4 regions of the Aeribacillus sp. FSL M8-0254 genome follow, and region 2 is predicted to be linked to each of the others. Evidence: riboswitches for the same ligand, from Rfam matches in the RefSeq annotation. Region 2 holds a riboswitch; each other region holds the start of a gene.
What was found. A riboswitch is a leader RNA that binds a small molecule or an ion and turns the genes downstream of it on or off. The one in region 2 is predicted to bind thiamine pyrophosphate.

Region 1 (3,168 bases), 1.5 Mb from region 2:
AAGCAGAACCCCAAGCACGAACAAAACAACCGTTTCCAATCCCGCAAGCCCTGCAATAAAATGACCGAAGAAAAACAAAAACAGTGCCAATAGTCCAATAAAACCAGGAATGCCAAACCCAGGAGTGTACAATTCTAACACAAACCCTAAACCGCTAATCGTTAATAATATCGGAATGGTATACATGTTTGTTACAAAACGGGCTATTTTTTCAGCAAACGTCTCCTCAGTCTCTTGGATTTTTGCACCTTCCATTCCGATCGATTTCAAAAGCTCTGCCCGGCTTTTGGCGATGCCTTCACCATACCCGACTTCCATCGCTTGTTTTGCTGTTAATGTTAGTAATTCTCCTTTTTCTGCACCATATTCGGGCATATCCAAGCTGCTGTCAACCATCGCCTCAGCGAACATAGGGTCTCTGCCATGAAGCTCAGCAGCATTTCTCATCTCTGCTTTCCAAAACGATTGCACTTTTACTTCTGCAGCATTGCCATTGGAGTCAATGACAGCCGCTGACCCAATGGTACCGCCAGGATGGTAATATATTTGATCAGCCCTTAATGCTATATAAGCCCCTGCGGAAATCGCATGTTTATTGACATAAGCGATTGTTTTGATATCTGTATCCATAATCATTTTGCCTATTTCTATCGCTGCCTCTAAAGCACCTCCAGGAGTGTTCAATTCAAAAACAATGACATCCGCCTTTTCTTTTTCCGCCTCCTGGATGGATCGTTTAATAAAATGCACCAATCCTTTTTCAATTGTATTTTCAATCGGAATAAAATAAACGGTTTTCCCTTCAGCTGATTTGGCATCAAAAGACGCACAAATAATCGACAAGATGAGCAGCAGAGCGCAAATAGCGAAAAACTTATTGTTTGATTTCAGGCCTCTCCCCCCTTATTTTTTGCCTAATATTATTACGGACAATTGTGCAGAAAGTTTCAAAAATCAACAATTCTACAAACATCATGAAACGAAAAAATATTTTCATTATTTTTCATATTATGTTACTATTAAAAAAAATATATAACCATCTACTAGGGGTGTCCAATTAGCTGGACTGAGAGAAGAACGCGCCTGAAGTTCTTCAACCCTTTGAACCTGATCTGGATGATGCCAGCGTAGGGAAGTAGGTAGCGGGAGTATTTGTATTGCCTTCTTTTTCTATATTGAATTGATCGGGTTCGTGCTAAAGCGAACCCGTTTTTATTTTTCACATCCCATCTCCCCTCCTATTTTTCTATGCACATCTTCAGATAAAAAAATGGAGGAGGAGAAAAATGAAACATTATTTCGAAAACATGCAGTTTCCAGCAAGCAAAAAAATTTATGTGACTGGGTCAAGACCCGATATTCGGGTTCCGATGAGGGAAATTCAATTAACTCCCACGAAAACGGAAGCGGGAACGTTTGAAAATGAACCTGTAAAGGTTTATGACACGAGCGGTCCCTATACAGATCCTGATTTTCAGGCAGATATTCATAAAGGTTTGCCGGCTGTGCGCAAACAGTGGATTTTAGACCGTCATGATGTTGTAGAATATGATGGGCGCCAGGTAAAGCCTGAAGATAATGGATTTCGCAATTGGGAAGATCACAATATTGCCACACCTTTTCATCGAAAGCCTTTCAAAGCAAAAAAAGGTGCTGTCGTTACACAAATGCACTATGCAAAAAAGGGGATCATCACCCCAGAGATGGAGTTTGTGGCGATTCGTGAAAACATGGATCCTGAATTCGTTCGTCAAGAAGTCGCTGCCGGCAGGGCCATTATTCCGTCCAACATTAATCACCCGGAAAGTGAACCGATGATCATCGGCCGGAACTTTCATGTAAAAATTAATGCCAACATTGGCAATTCAGCTGTAACATCGTCAATCGAAGAAGAAGTTGAGAAGATGCTTTGGGCCATCCGCTGGGGCGCTGACACAATTATGGACCTGTCAACAGGAAAAAATATTCATGCAACAAGAGAATTTATCATCCGCAACTCGCCCGTGCCGGTTGGAACCGTCCCGATTTACCAAGCGCTCGAAAAAGTAAATGGCGTTGCTGAAGAGTTAACATGGGAAATTTACCGTGATACATTAATTGAGCAAGCAGAACAAGGGGTCGATTATTTTACTATACATGCCGGCGTGCTGCTTCGCTATATCCCTTTGACCGTCAAACGGACGACCGGAATCGTATCCCGCGGCGGTTCGATCATGGCGCAGTGGTGTATGGCGCATCATCAAGAAAACTTTTTATACACTCATTTTGAAGAGATTTGCGAAATTTTAAAAACATATGATATTGCCGTTTCATTAGGTGACGGCTTGCGTCCCGGATCTATTCGAGATGCCAATGATGAAGCGCAATTTGCCGAATTGAAAACGCTCGGTGAATTGACGGAAATCGCCTGGAAACATGATGTCCAAGTCATGATCGAAGGCCCTGGGCACATTCCGATGCATAAAATTAAAGAAAATGTTGATTTAGAAAATGAAATTTGCAAAGGGGCTCCTTTTTATACCCTCGGTCCATTAACAACCGATATTGCTCCCGGCTATGATCATATTACGTCAGCCATTGGGGCAGCCATGATCGGCTGGTACGGAACGGCCATGCTATGTTATGTAACTCCGAAAGAGCATTTAGGCCTTCCCAATAAAGAGGATGTGCGCCAAGGTGTTGTTGCTTATAAAATTGCAGCCCATGCCGCAGATTTGGCAAAAGGGCATCCAGGCGCCCAAATAAGGGATGATGCTTTATCAAAAGCCCGTTTTGAATTCCGCTGGAACGACCAATTTAATCTTTCTCTCGATCCTGAACGGGCACGCGAATATCATGACGAAACTTTGCCGGCAGAAGGAGCGAAAATTGCCCATTTTTGTTCTATGTGCGGTCCAAAATTTTGCTCGATGAAAATTTCCCACAATTTAAGAAAAATGGCCGGTTCAAGTGATTCTGATTTCGTTCAGGAAGGTTTGAGGCAAAAAGCAAAAGAATTTATAGAGGGCGGGTCATCCCTTTATCGATAAATAATTTTCAAACTAATGGGGCTATCCAGAAAGTCAAAATCCATTGAAAACGAAACATCATAAACATTGATATATCAACGTTTCTAAAACATTAAAGGGGCGTCTATAAGCCGGAAAATCGACTTATTAGACAGCCCCT
Region 2 (3,168 bases):
TTTGCAGCAGGCGTACTGCTTTACTTCATTGGCAAAAGGTTTAAAAGTCGATCCTTTATTAAATCGATGTCAAAAGGAACGGTCCAAATTGGAACAAGGGCGGTTTTTACGTTAATAATAGTGCTTGTCAGTTTATCGGAAACGCTTGGGGCAGAAAATATTTTAGGCGCCTTCCTTGCGGGAGTTTTAGTCTCGCTTTTATCGCCTAATTCAGACTTGGTGCAAAAGCTAGATTCGTTTGGATACGGTTTTTTAATCCCGATCTTTTTTGTCATGGTAGGGGTGGAATTGGATTTATGGGAATTGATCAAAGATCCGAACCTTCTTTTGTTAATTACTTTGTTATTTCTCGCCCTCTTGATCTCAAAGTTTATTCCCGTTTTTGTGCTGAGAAAATGGTATGATACGAAAACAACGATTGCGGCGGCGTTCTTGTTGACTGCCACTTTATCATTAGTTATTGCGGCAGCGGAAATTGGACAGCGAATCGAACTGATTGATAAGCAAATGGCTGACGCATTAATAGTAGTTGCCGTGTTAACAAGCATTATCACGCCGATAGGATTTAAAAAATTATTCCCTAAAAAAATGGCGGTGCAGCCAAAAAAGAAAATTGCTTTTATTGGTGCAAATCAAATGACCCTTCCAGTCACAAGGGAATTGGATAAAAATTTGTATGAAGCAACCGTATATCATACACAGCAAGACAAAATTGAAAACGGGACTGCTCAATCGGTGTTTAAAATTGAAGTATTGAAAGACTATTCGATAGAATCATTGAATGAACACCACATAATGGAAGCTGATATAGTAATAGTGGCTACTGGGGATGAAGAAAGAAATGCGGAAATTGCGACATATGCAAAAGAATGCGGCGTAGAACAGGTCATCGCCTCCATTTCTTCCCCGGAGTTGGATCAAGCATTAAAAGAAAAGGGGATCAGCGTATTTTCCGTCATGCTGTCAACAAAAACGCTGCTCAGGGCTTTGATCGAATCGCCTGGCGTTATGCGGATCTTAACAAACCAAGACAACTCTCTTTATCAAATTAATATGAATAACCGAAAATATGATGGAATGAAGCTTCGATACTTTCCGTTTACGGGAGATTGTATCTTTGTCCGGATTTTTCGAGGTGAAGATTCCATTGTACCTCACGGCGATACCGAATTGAAAAAAGGGGACCGCTTGATTGTAACGGGTTCCCGCAAATATGTAAATGAGTTAAAAGATGAGCTGGAATTTAGCAAATAATATTTGCAAACAAAACAAATTGTGATAGCATGAAATTAGTATGAAAATTTAATAAGCATCCACTAGGGGAGCCTTTGGAAAGGCTGAGATTAAAGTGTTGACTTTAAGACCCTTTGAACCTGATCTGGATGATGCCAGCGTAGGGAAGTGGGAATTTGAAACATGTGTCTGATATTCCATTACCACTTTCCAGCAAGGAAGGTGGTTTTTTATTGTTTCCAGTCTCACCCTTGGACAGCTGCTTTCCAGTTTTGAACCTTGAAAGACGAGTGTGAGCGTCTTTCTCATGAAAGGAATGTACAATGTTGGAGCTTCATGCCGTAACAGACGGAACAAAAACAGTTAACGAGCTAATACGCATAATTTTGTCCATATCAGATCATGTTGATTACGTTCATATACGAGAAAAAAATAAAAGACCATGTGAGATCATTCATCTCGTAGAACAGCTTTTGGCAAACGGGATAAGGAGAGAACAGCTTGTTATCAACGATCGGCTCGATGTTGCGCTCCTAACAGGCATTCAAAATGTTCATCTTCCGGGAACCGGCCTGCCGGTAAAAAAAGTGAAAAGCGCTTTTCCGCAAATAAAAGCAGGCGTCAGCGTCCATTCATTAGATGAAGCGGTAAAAGCAGAAAAAGACGGAGCAGACTATTGTTTTTTCGGAAACGTTTTTGAAACGAACAGTAAAAAAGGACTTCCGGCAAAGGGAACAGATTTGCTCGGAAAAATTGTTGGACACGTCAATATTCCCATTATCGCCATTGGTGGGATCACGCCTGATAATATGCAAAAAGTTTTAGAAAAAAAAGCAAGCGGTATTGCCGTTATGTCCTATATCTTTTCTTCAAAAGATCCAGAGAGCGCTGCCAAACTTTTCAGGAAAGGAGAAACTTTTTAAAATGAACGTTTTTGATGTTGGAATCATCGGGGGAGGGGTCATCGGCCAAGGGATCGCCTATGAGCTATCAAAAGCAGGGCTGAAGACCGCCGTGTTTGAAAGCGGCGAAATCGGAGGTAAAGCGACATCCGCTGCAGCAGGAATGCTGGGTGCCCATTCTGAAAATGAAAAAAGAGACATATTTTTTGAGCTATGCTTAGAGAGCCGAAATTTATATCCGAGCCTTGCAAAAGAATTATTGGAGCAATCTGGTGTGGATATTGAGCTTGTGCAGGAAGGCATGTATCGGCTTGCATTTACTGAGGAAGAAGGCCGCTTTCTGCAATCGCTTGCAGATGAGAATGAACTAGAATGGCATTCAAGGGAAAACGTACTGGCAAATGAGCCACATGTTTCTGAAGACATTGCGGGAGCTCTTTGGCTTAAGCATGACGGCCAAGTGAAAGGTTCATCTGTTTGCTGCGCATATGCGAAAGGCGCTAGAAAATATGGTGCATCTATTTTTGAACAATGTCCTGTTTTCGACGTGATTAAAGAGGGAAAAGCATTCAAGCTTGTCACTTCCCAAGGAGTTTTTATATGTGGAAAAGTCGTCGTTTCAAGCGGAGTTTGGAGTGGCTTTTTCTTTGAAAAGCTGGGGCTGAGAAATCCAATGAAGCCCGTTAAAGGAGAATGCTTAGCCGTAAAACCGAAAAAACTGGTGATCAACAAAACAGTGTTTTACGAGCACTGTTATATCGTACCGAAAAAAGACGGCACCGTTATTATTGGAGCAACTTCTTATGAAAACGACTGGGATACGCATCCGACAGTCAAAGGAGTATCCGAATTAATGATAAAGGTTCAGAAAATTATGCCAGAAATCGGGTCTGAACCGGTCGTTAGTGCTTGGTCGTCGCTCAGGCCGCAAACAGCTGACGGCTGGCCGTATTTTGCCGAGCACCCGGAGCATGAGGGAATCTTTTTTGCGACCGGCCATTATCGAAACGGCATTCTTCTAGCGCCGATTACA
Region 3 (3,168 bases), 2.1 Mb from region 2:
GCCAGCTTTTTCTCCAGTTCACCGCCCAACAACAGCCCTGCACCAAAACCGATAATATATGCACTAATATTGTAAATATTAGATAAATCTTGAAAAACTATTCCTAAAGCGACAATATAAATCGCTGCTTCTAGCAAACCTATACCAGCAGCAGCCTTTGTTTGATTTTTCACTAACAAAATAGTTCGGATCGTCAATACTGGTACATACAATAATTGCAGCAAAAAAATAAAAATTGCTTGTAGAAACATGTTGCCTAGACACTCCTTTGTTCCATCATACTATAAATTATTTTCGAAAAGAAAGAGCTATCATAAACTCAAAATCTGAGATTTGAAACTACATTTTTACAATTCATCTTGATCTGTTATTATGCTTCAAAACTTCCTTTTTCATGCGAATAGGCTGGCGCTTGAAATACATCGCTGTTCTCCATACCCACTCCAACGGACCTAATTGAAAATATTTAAACCAAATATGGCTGATGATAAGCTGCACGGCAAAAATTGCGAGTGCAAGCCAAAAACCGGCGAAGGGGTATACTTTACCGTACAATCCCAATCCGTAATGATAAAAAATATATGTACAAATAACAGATTGCATGATGTAATTTGTCAATGACATGCGTCCAACAGGCGCAATCTTCTTAACAATTTGCCGGCAGATTGGGTGAAAATATAAAAATATGAGAGAGGTCACATAAAACAACATGAGAAATGGTGCACCGAACACCATGTAAAAACTATTTTCAGCGGTGACCGCAAAAATATTTAACGGAAGCCCAATGATAAGCCCGAAAAACCAGATGGCTGTTAATAACCTTCGATGCTTCTCCGGTTCTTGAAAAAGCTTTTGTTTCGCAAATATCATGCCAACTAAAAACATGCTGATATATGGGATCATGTTTAATAAATAGACAAGCGGTTGAAAAGGCCACATGCCAGACATAGACATGTAAAAAAGCCGATCATGAATACGCTGATGGAAAATATCAGTAAAACTTCCGTTTTGATATGAATGGATTGCGTTTCTTGCCTCCTCTTCCAGTAAGGCAGCCTGCTCTCTTTTTTGGACTAAAGCATCCTCACCATTGGATACAGCCGTCATCAAACCAATAAGGAGCAAATATAAACTAAATAAACATACAGTCCATACCAAAAGGATTTTCCAGGAACACTTCCGGAAAAAAAGGAGAAGAAACCCCAGCACAGCATAATCCATTAAAATGTCTCCATCCCAGATGAAAAATGAATGAATTAGTCCAAATACAAAAAGCACCACCAGTCTGCGTATATATATAGAAACAAAGTTCCTGCCGTTTCCTAAAGCCCGTTCCTCCATGATGATGATTCCAAATCCGAACAATAATGAGAACATTGTAATAAACTTCATTTGTACAAATATATCCAAAATATTTTTCGTTAGAAAATCCCATGTTCTCCATGTTTCAGTAAAAAAATTTTCGCTGCCTATTTGGTATAAATATACATCTGGATAGCTGAAATGCGCCATATTCACAAGTAAAATTCCAAATATCGCAGCCCCCCGCACCACATCCACTACTTCATAACGCTCACGATTAAGATTCAAATCAAAACCCCCATTCTGAAAAAAGTTCTTATTATAAACGCCCTTTTTTCATTATTTTTTGTCCAAAGGCTGCATTTCAGCTTTATCGTGTTTAAATATTTGAATATAGCGAAAAAAGAATGACAATTTTCTTATAGTCTATTATGATAGACATAAGATTCGAATATCAACAGATCCACAAGGGGAGCTATATGCTGAGAGTGGACGGGTATTTCGTCCAGACCCTTTGAACCTGTTAGTTAATGCTAGCGTAGGGATGTGGAAGTAACTGATCCATGATACAGCCTTTTTCCCCCTTATGGATATTTGTTGATAGCAAATAATATACAGGGGGTTTTATTTTTGGAAAAAAATCGTTTATTACTATTAATAGAAGCAGCAATCTTTGCAGCATTGGCAGTTATACTTGATCTTCTCCCTTCCATTCAATTATCATCAGCCATTTCTATATCCATTGCCATGGTGCCTGTACTCATATTATCGTTTCGATCCGGTGCAAAGATTGGCTTCATTTCCGGCCTTTTATGGGGATTATTGCAAATTGTATTAGGTGATGCATACATCCTGACGCCTGTTCAAGGTTTCATCGACTATTTCCTAGCTTTTTCCTTTATCGGTTTAGCCGGTCTTTTCAGTAAAACTATCCAAAATAAGCTGAAAGATGGAAAGAAAAGCTCTGCTCTTGTTTTCATCATCTTTGGCATCTTCATCGGAGCTTTTGCACGTTATTTTTGGCATTTTATCAGCGGTGTCTTTTTCTTCGGAGAATATGCACCAGAAGGAATGTCAGCGGTCGTTTATTCTTTGATCGTAAACGGCATTACGATGATAGGAGCCTTTGTATTATGCGCTGTCGTTACTGTTATTCTCATTATGGCGGCGCCAAGATTGGTTGTAAAATAAACAAAATCATCCTCTGCAAAACATGCAGAGGATTATTTTGTTTATAGGGTAAATACTTTCGTTTCAACAGTGTATTTTTTTAATTTTTCACGGCTTACATGAAAACCGATCCCCGGGCTATCAGGCAAGGCAATTTTTCCATTATAAACCGATATTTCCGGTTCAATAATATCTTCTTCCCAATACTTAGATGAACTGGATATATCTCCTGGCAGTGTGAATTGTTCAAGTGTCGCTAGGGATATATTATGGGCCCGTCCAATCCCTGATTCAAGCATCCCTCCGCACCAAACTGGAACATTTTGCTCTTTGCAAAAATCATGGATTTTTTTTGCTTCTGTCAAACCGCCAACACGGCCGATTTTTATATTCATAATTTTGCAGCTTCGAAGTTCAACAGCCTTTCGAGCATCTTCTAAGGAACAAATACTTTCATCTAAACAGATCGGTGTTTCCAATTCTTTTTGAAGTTTGCTATGATCCACAATATCATCGTGCGCAAGAGGCTGCTCAATCATCATTAATTGAAACTCATCCAATTGTTTTAGATGATTTATATCTTTTAATGTATAGGCACTGTTCGCATCAGCCATTAAATCCAAGTTCGGAAAATGCTTCCGTATTTCCTTAACTACTTCAATATCCCAACCTGGTTTAATCTTTATTTTTACTCTC
Region 4 (3,168 bases), 330 kb from region 2:
ACACGGGATTACGCAACCGATCTTTGTTGACAACGAACATAAATTAACCGATGCTTTTGAAAATCAATATGTACCTGCATATTATGTTTTTGACAAAAACGGCATTCTTCGCCACTTCCAAGCAGGAGGAAGCGGAATGAAAATGCTGGAAAAACGTGTTAATCGGGTGTTAGCGGAAACAGAAAACGCTGAATGATTCAACCATCTGCAAAACATTGCAGGTGGTTTTTCATTTTAGAAATACCTTTCCGGCTTTGAAAGGACTTGTTTTTATTGCTTCGAAGCTTTCAAAAGATAAGCATCTCCATTTACCATTCATCTGACATCCTTTTTCCAGCTCTCAATCCTAAAGAAATGATTCACATTCCAAATCACAACATGCTATAATAAATGATGCTAGTTTGAACAAAAAGGAGCATAGGTGGATGGCAAAACAATCACAAACTTTTTCCATTATGAATCTATTAAAGGTGCTTTTGGCTGTCATCGTTATCCTTTTCCTATTTTATTTGCTTGCGTTTAACGACGTCGTCGTGCGTTTTATATCTCTGCTATTAAATGGATGTTTAGTTGTTCTCGCCTTCCTTGTCTATCGGAAAATAGACTATATGATAAAGATGAAAGAAGAACGAAAAGAGCCTATTCAAACCGAAAAGCTGCCTGATGAAACAGAAATGGCGCGAAAAGAACAGCAATTAAATAAACTGGAGCTTGATAAAACGCAATTGTTGGAGGAGCTATTAACAAAAGCCGGTATCGAAGAGGAAGAAAAACAAAAGTACCGAGCCAAAATTAGAGAAAAAGAGGATGAAGCTTCAAAGCTTCAACAAGAGCTGGCATTCATGAAAGGCCGGATTGCCAACTTGATTTTAAAAAGAGATCCTGAGATCGAGCGGATTGTCCTGCTGCTTGATGCGGATTTTATATTAAATCATTCGTTAGTGGAAATTAATCAAAGGTTTCAGGAAATTAGCGGCAGTTTTTCTGAACAATCCATCGAGCATTTGAAAAAGGCTAATTATATTGATCAACATTTGCAATTTACTCGAATTGGTTATCGTGAATTATTAAAGACAGCAAAAAGGATCAATTAACCGTTAGCTTGTATTTTTCTATATTTTATGATTTAATGAAATTAAATGAAAATTTCATAATATTAACATACCACTAGGGGAGCCGAAAGGCTGAGAAAGGCGTGTGCCTTGACCCTTTGAACCTGATCTAGATCATACTAGCGTAGGGAAGTGGTGCAGTAATATCGAAACCTGTCTATGGGTTTTGTATATACTTGCCCGTTCCCTTATATTGGGAACGGGCTTTTTGCATTACAAGACTGGTTGGCAAACCATTTTTCAAAACAAAATGTTAAGAAAGGGGAGACAACGTGTTACAAACGCTATTTCAGCAAATTGATGAAAGGGAAGAAGAACTTCTGAATCTTCTAAAAACACTCGTATCGTTTGAAACGCCGAGCCCTCCGGCAAGAAATGCAAAAGAGGCTCAAAAGTATGTCGCCTCATATTTGGAAGACATCGGCTTTTCCATTGATCAATGGGATTTATATGAACAAGATCCAGTCGTAGTAGGAACGAAAAAAGGAAAAGATCCAGAATATTACCACAGTTTAATTATTAACGGGCATATTGATGTCGCTTCAATCGAAGAGGGAGAAGAATGGCTAACGCCTCCTTTTGAGGCAACGGTTAAAGGGGATTACATATACGGACGCGGTGTAGCGGATATGAAAGGGGGAATGGCTGCCAGTCTGTTTGCATTAAAGCTGCTGCAAGAAAACGGCATTGAGCCGGGAGGGGATATCATTTTTCAGTCCGTCGTCGGTGAAGAAGTAGGCGAAGCAGGAACAAAATCGTGCTGCGACCGGGGATATCGAGCTGATTTTGCCATCGTTGTCGATTCAAGCAACTGTGAAATACAAGGGCAAGGCGGGGTGATCACGGGCTGGATTACGATTGAAAGCCCCGAGACATTTCACGATGGCACGAGAAGACAAATGATTCATGCCGGCGGGAAGCTTTTTGGGGCAAGCGCGATTGAAAAAATGATGAAAATTATTGAAGGACTGCGAGAGCTTGAACAGCATTGGGCAGTGATGAAAACGAGCAAAGGCTTTCCGCCTGGTTCTGCCACAATTAATCCTGCAGTGATTGAAGGTGGAAGGCACGCCGCTTTTGTGGCCGATAAATGTTCCCTTTGGATTACCGTTCACTATTACCCGGAAGAGCATTATGTAGAGGTGATCCGGGAAATTGAAGAACATATCCATCATGTTGCAATGGCTGATCCATGGCTTCGGAAATATCCTCCGAAATTTAAATGGGGCGGCACATCGATGATTGAAGATCGAGGAGAAATTTTCCCAGCTTTTTCATATGACGAACATTCACTCGGAGTGAAAACATTACAAAAAGCACATAAACTGGCATTTAATGAGGAAGCAAAGCTGACGATGTCCCCTACTGTGACAGACGGCGGCTGGCTGAGTGAAGCGGGAATTCCCGTCGTTTTATATGGACCGGGCACGCTTGAAGATGCACACTCGGTGAATGAAAAGCTGTCCATCCCCCAATTAAAAACATTTACAAAATCGCTGATCGCGTTTTTATTTGATTGGTATCAGAAAAAACGATGACAATTACAAAAGCTGCGAAAGGGGTAATTCAAATGTTTACAGACCGATTGTATAAAACTGCAAAACCGATTTGGGAAGCGAGTTACCATCATCCGTTTGTTCAAGGAATCGGCAATGGGACGCTGGATATCGACAAATTTCGCTTTTTTATGGAGCAGGATTATCTTTATTTAATCGAATACTGCCGCCTGTTTGCCCTTGGAAGCTTAAAGGCTCACAATCTTCAAACAATGACAGTTTTTGCTGATCTTCTACATTCGACGTTAAAAGTGGAAATGGATTTGCATCGTCAATACGCTGAAAGAATAGGAATAGAGAAGGAAAAATTAGAACAAGTTCAGCCTGCTGCTACAACCGTTGCATATACGAGCTATATGTTAAATGTGTCGCAGCGAGGATCATTGGCAGAACTGGTTGCCGCAGTCCTTCCATGTACATGGAGCTATTATGAAATCGGCACACGCTTACATGAGATTCCTGGTGCCAGTGAACATGAGTTTTACGGCGAGTGGGTAAAA

Region 1: linked by a shared signal. The riboswitch ahead of thiC (phosphomethylpyrimidine synthase ThiC) and the one ahead of tenI (thiazole tautomerase TenI) in region 2 are both predicted to bind thiamine pyrophosphate.
Region 3: linked by a shared signal. The riboswitch ahead of thiT (energy-coupled thiamine transporter ThiT) and the one ahead of tenI (thiazole tautomerase TenI) in region 2 are both predicted to bind thiamine pyrophosphate.
Region 4: linked by a shared signal. The riboswitch ahead of NSQ44_RS07050 (acetylornithine deacetylase) and the one ahead of tenI (thiazole tautomerase TenI) in region 2 are both predicted to bind thiamine pyrophosphate.

Annotation. Positions count from the first base shown of each region.
Region 1 is NZ_JBBOZY010000001.1:2,658,435-2,661,602, forward strand. It holds gene NSQ44_RS12925 (NfeD family protein) at 1-843, opposite strand, end outside; TPP riboswitch at 1,036-1,151, shown strand; gene thiC (phosphomethylpyrimidine synthase ThiC) at 1,287-3,029, shown strand; gene NSQ44_RS12935 (MGDG synthase family glycosyltransferase) at 3,167-3,168, opposite strand, start outside.
Region 2 is NZ_JBBOZY010000001.1:1,111,981-1,115,148, forward strand. It holds gene NSQ44_RS05480 (monovalent cation:proton antiporter family protein) at 1-1,254, shown strand, start outside; TPP riboswitch at 1,309-1,417, shown strand; gene tenI (thiazole tautomerase TenI) at 1,557-2,156, shown strand; gene thiO (glycine oxidase ThiO) at 2,158-3,168, shown strand, end outside.
Region 3 is NZ_JBBOZY010000001.1:3,248,717-3,251,884, forward strand. It holds gene NSQ44_RS15800 (DUF2179 domain-containing protein) at 1-251, opposite strand, end outside; gene NSQ44_RS15805 (DUF418 domain-containing protein) at 355-1,590, opposite strand; TPP riboswitch at 1,761-1,864, shown strand; gene thiT (energy-coupled thiamine transporter ThiT) at 1,933-2,493, shown strand; gene menC (o-succinylbenzoate synthase) at 2,535-3,168, opposite strand, start outside.
Region 4 is NZ_JBBOZY010000001.1:1,446,662-1,449,829, forward strand. It holds gene NSQ44_RS07040 (TlpA family protein disulfide reductase) at 1-196, shown strand, start outside; gene NSQ44_RS07045 (hypothetical protein) at 426-1,094, shown strand; TPP riboswitch at 1,160-1,260, shown strand; gene NSQ44_RS07050 (acetylornithine deacetylase) at 1,385-2,650, shown strand; gene tenA (thiaminase II) at 2,683-3,168, shown strand, end outside.